Regions from separate parts of the Sphingobium sp. TA15 genome, predicted to be linked through region 1. Evidence: riboswitches for the same ligand, from Rfam matches in the RefSeq annotation. Region 1 holds a riboswitch; the other holds the start of a gene.

Region 1 (5,077 bases):
CTCGACGGTCGTTTCGTCCCTCCCGGCCCATCTGGAGCGCCGACCAGGGGCCGCCCGGACGTCCTTCCCACCGGCCGCAATTTCTATTCGGTCGACACCCGCGCCGTACCCACCGTCGCCGCCTGGAATCTCGGCCAGCGCTCCGCCGACCTCATCGTGCAGGACTATCTCCAGCGGGAGGGCGACTATCCCCGCGCCATCGCCCTGTCCGCCTGGAGCACCGCCAATATGCGCACCGGCGGCGACGACATCGCGCAGGCGCTGGCCCTGATGGGCGTCCGCCCGCGCTGGGACTGGGCTTCGGGCCGCGTCATCGGTTTCGAGGTCATGAAGATCGCGGAGCTGGACCGTCCCCGCGTCGACGTGACCTTCCGCGTCTCCGGCTTCTTCCGGGACGCCTTCCCGGAACAGATCGACCTGATCGACAGCGCCGCCCGCGCCGTCATGGCGCTGGACGAGCCGGAAGAGGACAACCCCGCCGCAGCCCGCCATCGCGCTGAAACCGCCGCGTTGATCGCGGAGGGCATTCCCGAAAAGGCGGCTCAACGTCGCGCCGGCAGCCGCGTCTTCGGCTCGAAGCCCGGAGCCTATGGCGCGGGCCTCCAGGCGATGATCGACGAGAAGATCTGGCACGACCGCGCCGACCTGGCGAACGTCTATCTCGACTGGGGCGGCCATGCCTATGGCGGCGGCGTGGAGGGCGATGCCGAACGCAGCCTCTTCGCGAAGCGCCTGACCCAGGCCGACGCCCTGATCCAGAACCAGGACAATCGCGAGCACGACCTGCTCGACAGCGATGATTATTATCAGTTCGAAGGGGGCTTGGCCGCGGCGGTCGAGCATCTCTCCGGCAGGAGGCCGCTCAGCTATCATAACGACCACAGCCGCCCGGATCGCCCCGTCGTCCGCACGCTGGAGGATGAGATCGGCCGCATCGTCCGCGCCCGCGTCACCAACCCCAAATGGATCGCGGGCATGATGCGTCACGGCTACAAGGGCGCGTTCGAGATCGCGGCCTCCGTCGACTATCTCTTCGCCTTCGCCGCCACGACCCATGCGGTGAAGGATCATCATTTCGACGCCGTCCACGCCGCTTTCATAGAGGATGAGGCGGTCCGCGCCTTCATGGCGGAGGCCAATCCGGCAGCCCTGCGGGAGACCGCCGCGCGCCTCCGCGAAGCGCTGGACCGCGCCCTTTGGAAACCCCGGTCGAACAGCGCCGCCATGCTTCTCTCCCAACTCAAGGATGCCCCGCAATGATCGAACGCACACCCGAACAACATGCCGAAAAGATGAAGAAGAAACAGGCCGCGCATGACAGGATCATGGCGACCAAGACGCAGGAAAAAGGCCTGCTGATCGTCCACACCGGCAAGGGCAAGGGCAAGACGACCGCCGCGCTCGGCATGGTGGTCCGCGCCATCGGCCATGGCCGGAAGGTGGGCGTCGTCCAGTTCGTGAAGGGCGCGATGACCACCGGAGAAAAACGGGTGTTCGATGCGTTTCCGGACAATGTCGAATTCAAGCCCATGGGCGAAGGCTTCACCTGGAACACGCAGGACCGGACGCGGGACATTGCCCTCGCCCGCGAAGCATGGGATGAGGTGAAACGCATGATCGCCGATCCGGCCTATGACATGGTCCTTGCCGATGAACTCAACATCGTATTGCGCTACGACTATCTTCCGGTCGAAGAGGTGTTGGAAGCCGTGACCGCCAGGGGCGAAATGAAGCATGTCATCGTCACCGGCCGCAACGCGCCCGACGCGCTGATGGAGGCGGCCGATCTCGTCACTGAAATGACCCTCGTCAAACATCCCTTCCGCAGCGGCGTGAAGGCCCAGCCGGGAATCGAATTCTGACACGCACCGCCTTCGACATCGCCGCCTTCGAGGAACTGGTCCACCTGCGCCGCGACGTGCGCCATTTCCTGACCGATCCGCTGGAGGAGAGCGAGGTTGAACGGCTCCTCGCCCTCGCTCACAGCGCGCCGTCCGTCGGGCTGTCGCAGCCCTGGCGTTTCGTCCGCGTCGAAACGCCCGCCCTGCGCGAGCGTCTTGCCGTCCATGTCGACGCCCAGGTCGCCAAGGCGGGCAAGATGTACGAGGGGGAGGAGGACCGGCTCTACCGCAGCCTGAAATTGCACGGCCTGCGCGAAGCGCCGGTGCTGTTCGCCGTCTATTGCGACGAAGGCACGGAAACCGGCCACAGGCTGGGCGCTATCACCATGCCGGAGGCGCGGCGCTATAGCTGCGTGATGGCGATCCACACGCTCTGGCTCGCCGCCCGGACTCGCGGCATCGGCATGGGGTGGGTGTCGATACTGGATCGTGCGACGGTGGACGCGATGCTCGCCATTCCGGAAAACTGGCGATGCCTTGGCCTGCTGTGCCTGGGCTATCCGGTCAGCGAGGAGGCGACGCCGGAACTGGAAAGGCGCGGCTGGGAACATCGGACGGACTGGCATTCGACGATAGTGACTCGCTGACAATTCCCCTCCCGCATGCGGGGGATTGAAGGCCTCTTCCCTTTCCCTTCCTCTCCGCCTATGAGCAGCCTTGGAACGGGCCATGCCCGCTCCATCGATCGCGTCGGTGCCCCGCAAGGGGCTTAAATGGGAACGCGGTGCGGGAGGATGCTCCCTAATCCGCGGCTGTCCCTGCAACTGTGAGCGGCGAGCAAGGCAAGGACGGCCTCCCGAGCGGGCGGCCAGCCACTGGAGCGATCCGGGAAGGCCCCTGCCGAAGCTATGACCCGCAAGCCAGGAGACCTGCCGAACGCAAGGGTCGCTCTAGCCATGGTCCAGGGGATGGTCACGGCTCGGTTCTCCGCACGGGCGACGAATGCGGCTGGGGGAAGCATCCTCCGGTCGTCGTTGCGATGTGGGAGGTGAAGTCCGTTGCCAGACGCGCACAGCGCATCGTCCGCCGCCATTCGCGGCTGGTGTCCGACGGCATGGCGCCCGATGATGGCGGGCGACGGGCTGCTGGTGCGGGTCCGTCCCCCGCAGGGCCGCCTCGCCGTCACGCAAGCCATCGCCCTTGCCGAAGCCGCCCGCCTTCACGGCAACGGCCTGATCGACCTCACCAACCGCGCCGCGCTTCAGCTTCGCGGCGTGACGGAGCAAAGCCACGGCCCGCTGCTCCGGCAGCTCGTCGCCCTTGGCCTCGCCGATGCCGATCCGGCCCGCGAAGCGCGTCGCAATTTCCTGCTCGCGCCGGATTCAACGCCCGGCGACGACAGCGAAAGCATCGCGCTCGGCCTGATCGCCCATCTCGACGACCTGCCCCAGCTTCCCTCCAAGATCGGGATCGCCATCGACGCGGGGCCTGCCCCCTGCCTCGCGGGGGTTCCCGCCGACTTTCGCTTCGAACGAAGCCAGGCGGGCGCGCTGCTGTTGCGGGTGGAGCGACGCCCCATGGGCTCGCCCACAAGCGTCGAAACGGCGGCGAGCGACCTGATCGCGCTTGCCCGCTGGTTCCTTGCCACGGGCGGCGCGGCATCGGGCCGCGCAGCCAGGCATGGCGCGCCGCTGCCGATGGCCGCTGAAATGGCGCCCGCGCCTTCCCGCGCGCTTTCCCAGGTGTTGGCCAGCGCATCCGGGCCGTTCCACGCCGTCCCCTTCGGCCAGATTGACGCCGACGGCCTCATCGCGCTGACGCGAAAACGGAACGTCGCCGCCCTGCGCCTGACGCCATGGCGCGGCCTGGTCCTGGAAGGCGGCGCGCAACGCGCCGGTCACGCCCCCCCGGACGGCCTGCTGCGCATCGATGCCTGCCCCGGCGCGCCCGCATGCCCGCAGGCAAGCGTCGAGACCCGCGGCCTCGCTTCCCGGCTCGCGCCCCTTGTCGAAGGATCGCTGCATGTTTCGGGCTGCGCCAAGGGCTGCGCCCGCCAGGGAACCGCCCAGCTGGTCCTTACCGGCCGGCAGGGCCGCTTCGACCTGTCGCGCAACGCCCGCGCCGGATCGCCGCCGGAAAAGACCGGCCTCACCGCCCGACAAATCCTCGCCCTTTTCGGAAGGCCCTGATGCCCCACAGCTACGAAACCGACGGAGCCGCCATCTACCGGCAGTCCTTCCGCACCATCCGCGCCGAAGCCGACCTTGCCCGTTTCTCGACCGAGGAGGAACGAATCGCCGTCCGCATGATCCATGCGGCGGGACTGGTCGACCTCGCTACCCATATCCGCTTTTCCCCCTCCTTCGCCCTCGCCGCCATCGCCGCGCTTCGGGCGGGCGCGCCGATCCTCTGCGACGCCCGCATGGTGTCGGAGGGCATAAGCCTGAAGCGCCTGCCCGCCGCCAATCCGATCCTCTGCACCCTGAACGATCCGCAGGTGCCCGCGCTGGCGGCGCGCATGTCCAACACCCGGTCCGCCGCCGCGCTCGAACTCTGGCGGCCGCATCTGGGGGGTGCGCTGGTGGCGATCGGCAATGCGCCGACGGCCCTCTTCCACCTGCTCGACATGCTGGAAGATCCGGCCTGTCCCCGTCCCGCCGCGATCATCGGCTGTCCCGTCGGCTTCATCGGCGCGGCGGAATCGAAGCAGGCGCTCTGGCAGAGCCAGCCCGTCCCCTGCTGCATCGTGGAGGGCCGCCTGGGCGGCAGCGCCATCACGGTCGCGGCGGTCAATGCGATAGCGAGTCCAGCGGAATGATGGGCGGGACCATCCATGGCGTGGGCCTAGGGCCGGGCGCGCGGGATCTGATGAGCGTCCGGGCCGACCGGCTGATCCGCGACGCCCGGCACATCGCCTATTTCCGCAAGAAGGGGAGGCCGGGTCATGCCCGCGGCATCGTGGAGGGCATGTTGCATCCCGATGCCGTCGAATTCGCGATGGAATATCCGGTGACGACGGAAATCCCGCTGTCCGATCCGCGCTACAACGATCTGCTTTCAGCCTTCTATGCCGATTGCGCCGCGCATCTGGACGGGCTTTCCGCAGGAGGAGAGGATGTGGTGGTCCTCTGCGAAGGCGATCCCTTCTTCTACGGCAGCTTCATGCACCTGCACAGCCGCCTCGCCGGGCCGGTGAAGATCGTCCCCGGCATCACCGGCATGTCCGGCGCCTGGAC
Region 2 (5,077 bases), on a different replicon from region 1:
GCAGCGAAGAGGTGGTCGATCAGGGGACGGAGATGCTGCGCCATCCCATATTGCGCGCCATCCCGCGCATCCGCGTGCCCCAGGCGTGGACGGTGTGCGGCGGCCCCGCCTATGTCGATGCGGCGCGGAGCATCGCTGCGCAGCTTGACGGCGCTGCGCACAAGGGCATGGCGCAGCTTGACGGAGCCGTGCGCAAGGGCGCGGTGCGGGTGAACGCCGCGCCGCGCCATTAGGTTATTTTCAGAAGCGCACACGCACGCCGCCGAAGGCCGACCGGCCATAGGTGCCATAGCCATGGACCGTGGCATATTTCTCATCGGTCAGATTGTCGATGCGGCCGTAGATCTCCAGATTCTCCCGGATCGGGAAGGATGCCCGCACGTCTGTCACGGCATAGCCGTCCAGCCGGATCGCGTTGGTCGCATCGTTGAAGCTGTCGCCCACCATCGTCACCGTCGCGCCGGTCGACAGGCCGAAGGGCCAGACATAGTCCGCCGAAACGCTGACCGCATCGGCGGCGCGGCGCGGCAGCCGGGCGTCGGTATTGCGGTCGCGCGCATCGACATGGCTGTAGGCGGCGGTGACGGTCAACGCATCGACAGGCTTCAGAGCCAGCATCGCCTCCACCCCCTTGGCGCGGGTGCGGTCCAGATTATTGTACCCGCCGTAAAGGCCGATCGAATAGTCGTAATTGATCTGGTCCTTCGTATCGCGGCGGAAGGCTGTGACGGACAGGATCGCCCGGTCGCCGTCCAGCCTTTGGTCGAAGCCGATGTCGTAGCTTTTCGACCGCTCCGGACGCAGGCCCGCATTGCCGACGTCGGCGCCGTAAAGCTGGTAGAGCGAAGGGGCCTTGAACCCCTCGCCATAGCTCATGCGGATATTGGTCGCGCCGGCGTTGGGCGTGTAGTTGGCATTGGCGCCGAAGGTGGTAGCGCCGCCGAACTGGCTGTGATCGTCATGCCGCGCGCCGGCGGTCAGCGACAGGCCGGCGACCGGCTTCACGATGGCCAGCGCATAGACGCTGTCCATATCGGCCCGGTGGCTTTCGGTCGAGCCGAAGCCGGAGAAGTCGTAATCGGGCCGTTCATGTTCATAGCCGAAGACCAGCTTCGCCTGATCGACCGGCTGATAGACGCCCTCATATTCGAAGCGCAGATTGGTGCCCGAATAGCCATAGGGGCCGAATGCGGATGTATAGTCGCGGTCCATGCGGAACCAGGTCACGGCCGCCCGGTTGGTGAGCCTGCCGTCGAACAGCGCCAGGTTCAGCCCAGCATAGCCGACATATTGATCGGATTTGGAAGTGTCCGCCGTGCTGTCCAACACGCCGTTGTCGGTATCCAGATCGGCATGGATATAATAGCCGCGCAGGTCGAGGCTGAGCGTATCGGTGAAGGCCAGCTTCAGCTTGGCATTGGCGGCGATATTCTCATAGCCGTCCTTTTCCGCGCCGTTGGCGGCGGAGGAAATGCCGTCGGTGTTGAAATAGGCGATGCCGACGCCGCCCGATGCGATGCCGCTGCCGCCCGAAACGTCCGCCTTGGCGTTCAGCGTGTCGCTATAGCCGTAATCGACCGACGCGTTGCCCGCGAAACCGGCGGCAGGCGTGCCGGTCATGACGTTGACGACGCCGCCGACCGCCTGGCTGCCATAGGCGATGGAGTTGGACCCCCGCAAAATTTCGATCCGCCGGATATTGCCGGTCAGCAGATTGCCGAAATCGTACATGTCGCCGATGCCGCTGGTGTCGTTGACCTTGACCCCGTCGATCAGCACCAGCGTCTGCGTCGTTTCCGCGCCGCGCAGCGAAACGCCGGTCACTCCGCCCAGGCTGCCGCTGCGGTTGAAGCGCACGCCCGGCGTGGTGGCCAGCAGGTCGACGACGCTGACGCTCTGGCGGGTGCGGATGGTTTCGGCGTCGATGACGGTGACGGCCTGGCCGACCTCGTCGCGGGGCTGCTCGATGCCCAGCGCGGTGACGATGATCTCGTCATCATCGGCGGCGAGGGCGGGCGCGGCCGCGAGCAAAGCGGCAAGAGAGATGGTGGCTTTCAACATTATATCTGTTTCCCTGAGCGTCGCTGCGACTTCATGGCTCAGGGCATCCGCTCATCGCGGTCGGCGCAGGGGGAAGTCGACGCCAGTGCCCTCCCCCGCACCGATGCGGCCCTGCGCCGCTTCGTCGCTCAGACGGAAAACACCGTGCCATGGCCAACCCCTGGGCCAGGGCAAGAGCGACCATGCGCCGGCAGGTCTCCTGGCTCGCGGGTCAATGCAGCGATGCACGCCTTCCCGGACTTGCGTCCAGTGGCCGGTCCATGGACCGAAGTGCATCGCGCTCACCGCTTACAGTTGCAGGGACAGCCGCGGAATAGGACGGTTTCCCGTCCGCACCGCATTCCCGTTTTCAGCCCTTTGAGGGCACCGGCGCGATCTTCTTTGCGCGCGAGGGTTTGTCCCCGCCCGCGCCGCGCGCCATAAGGGAAAGCGAGGACAATGCCAAGCGGCATGAGGAGGGACGGAATGCGATTGCTGGGCGCGGTTCTGGCCGGGGGACGATCCAGCCGCTTCGGCAGCGACAAGGCCTTGGCGATGCTCGATGGGCGGACATTGCTGGATCATGCGGCGGCGGCGCTGGGCGCGCATGTCGAGACGGTCGTGATTTGCGGGCGGCACGTTCCGGGAATGACCGGGCTGGCGGACCGGCCGGCGGCGGACATGGGACCGTTAGGGGGGCTGAACGCCGCGCTGCATCATGCGGCGGCGCAGGGTTATGACGCGGTGCTGACGACGGGGTGCGACGTTCCGGTCTATCCGGACGGGTTGGCGCAGGCCTTGATCGGGGATGGCGCGGCGATCCTGAAGGGGCAGCAACTGGCCGGATTCTGGCCCGCTTCATTGGCGGGAGAGCTGGATGCGCATCTGGCCGAGGAGAATAGCCGGTCGATCCATGGCTGGCTGGAGCGGGTCGGGGCGCGGATCGTGGAGCGGCCGGAGTTCGTGCTGCCCAATATCAACCGGCCGGAGGATCTGGAGCGGTTCACTTTTCCCCGATTGGGCTGAGCCTGTCCAAGGGTTCGGCTTCTCTTGAGGAGAAGAAGAGGGCTTCGACAGGCTCAGCCCGAACGGAGGAGATGTACGTCAGACCGTGATAGAGGCGCTTGCGGCCATGTCGGCGGGGAGATTTGTCCCCGCCACCGCTTCTCCGATCAGCAGCAGGGTCGGGTCTTCGTCGCTGATCGTCGCCACCAGAAAGGCCAGCGCCGACAGCTTGCCCCGGATCAACCGCTCATTGGGGAGCGAGACATTGACCGCCACCATCACCGGCGTCTCCGGATCGCGCCCGGCGGCGATCAGGGAGCGGCTGATTTCTCCGGCAGCGGCGCGGCCCATATAGATGCCCAGCGTGCCGCCCGGCCGGGCCAGCGCTTCCCAGTCGAGCTTCAGCGGCTCGCCCGCCTTCAGATGCGCCGTCACCAGCGTCAGCCCCCGCGCCACGCCGCGCAGGGTGAGCGAGGCATGGCCGCTCGCCGCCGCCGCGCTGGCCGTGGTGATGCCGGGGCAGATGCGCACGGCAACGCCCGCCTCCGCCAGATGCTCCATCTCCTCCGCCGAGCGGCCGAAGACCGAGGGGTCGCCGCCCTTCAGGCGGACGACGCGCTTGCCCGCCTTCGCCGCCGCCAGCAGCAGGTCGTTGATGCTTTCCTGCGCCTTGCTGTGGCGGCCGGAGCGTTTGCCGACGCTGACCCGCTCGACGCCCTGCGGGATCAGGCCCAGCACCCCCGGCCCCACCAGCGCGTCGTGGAAGACGATCTCCGCCGCCGCGATCAGCTTTTCGGCCTTGCGGGTCAGCAGGTCCGGATCGCCGGGGCCTGCGCCCACCAGCCAGACCTCGCCCGGGGCGATAAGCTCATTCGGCTGCATGAAGCGTCTCCTGCGATGTCCGGGTGAGGATGTTGGCGAGCGCGGGGCGGCACGATCCGCAATTGGTCCCCGCCCCCAGCGCCTTGCCGATGGCGGCGACGTCGACCAGATCCTGCTCGCGGATGGCGGCGACGATCTGGTTCAACCCGATGTCGAAGCAGACGCAGACGGTCGCACCCTTTTCCGGCTGGCTGCCCGGCCCCCGCGCCGCGAGGACGGAGCCGCCGACCCCCTCTGCCTGCAACTGGCCGATCAGCCAGTCGCGCGACGGCAGCAGGCCGGTGCGCGTCACGAACAGCACGCCGTTCAGCCTGCCCTCGCCGATGGTCGCGACGCGCCGGGTGCCGCGGGAGGCGTCCATGGCCTCCACCCGGTCGCCCTTCGGAAGGAAGGCGTCGAGGCGGGCCGGATCGCCATTGCCGGCGATCTCGTATAGCGCGCCGCCCGGAACGGTGATCCGGGTGGACCAGAGGCAGGGCAGCTTCGCCGGCTCATCGCCGCGCAGGATGAGGAAACCGCTCCACTCGGTCGCGACCTTCTCGACGCTGGCCGGGGTGGATTTGAAGCCGGGCTGGCCTGAATGCGGATCGACCAGCGGACGGGGGAGCAGGCCGGTGCGGCCGCCGCTCGACATCCGGTCGGTCCAGTGGATCGGCGTGAAGATCTCGCCGGGGCGCTGGCCTTCGCTCAGGCTGACGCGGAAGATGCTGTTGCCCTGCGCCGTCTGGACGCGGGCGAGATCGCGGTCGACGATGCCCAGCGCCTCGGCGTCCTTGGGATGGATTTCGACCTGCGGCTCCTCGCGATGGCGCGCGAGTTTCGGAGACAGGCCGGTGCGGCTCATCGTGTGCCACTGGTCGCGGTAACGCCCGGTGTTGAGCGTCATCGGCCAGTCCCGCAGCGGCTCCTGAACCTCCATCTGCCTGGTCAGGACCAGTCGCGCCTTGCCATCCGGCGTCGGGAAGCGACCGTCGGCGAAGGGCGTGCCGCCCCAGCGGAACGGCTCCATGGCGTCATAGGCGTCATTGCCGATGGTCGCATGGGAGCGCAGGTTGAGCAGCCGCTCCCCGTCATTCCGATAGGCGGTCAGGCGCGCATGTTCGCGCCAGATGTCCGCAGGCCGGTCATAGGCGAAGGCGCTGCGCCATCC

Evidence for each region. A riboswitch is a leader RNA that binds a small molecule or an ion and turns the genes downstream of it on or off. The one in region 1 is predicted to bind cobalamin.
Region 2: another riboswitch for cobalamin. It lies ahead of Sj15T_RS10635 (TonB-dependent receptor); the one in region 1 lies ahead of Sj15T_RS18895 (cobalamin synthesis protein CobG).

What each region holds. Positions count from the first base shown of each region.
Region 1 covers NZ_AP025356.1:382,248-387,324, forward strand. The annotation lists gene cobN (cobaltochelatase subunit CobN) at 1-1,260, shown strand, start outside; gene cobO (cob(I)yrinic acid a,c-diamide adenosyltransferase) at 1,257-1,862, shown strand; gene bluB (5,6-dimethylbenzimidazole synthase) at 1,880-2,488, shown strand; cobalamin riboswitch at 2,576-2,793, shown strand; gene Sj15T_RS18895 (cobalamin synthesis protein CobG) at 2,966-4,030, shown strand; gene Sj15T_RS18900 (precorrin-8X methylmutase) at 4,030-4,659, shown strand; gene cobI (precorrin-2 C(20)-methyltransferase) at 4,656-5,077, shown strand, end outside.
Region 2 covers NZ_AP025355.1:2,135,899-2,140,975, forward strand. The annotation lists gene Sj15T_RS10630 (ABC transporter substrate-binding protein) at 1-233, shown strand, start outside; gene Sj15T_RS10635 (TonB-dependent receptor) at 241-2,061, opposite strand; cobalamin riboswitch at 2,233-2,447, opposite strand; gene Sj15T_RS10640 (molybdenum cofactor guanylyltransferase) at 2,527-3,066, shown strand; gene cobA (uroporphyrinogen-III C-methyltransferase) at 3,145-3,927, opposite strand; gene Sj15T_RS10650 (nitrate reductase) at 3,914-5,077, opposite strand, start outside.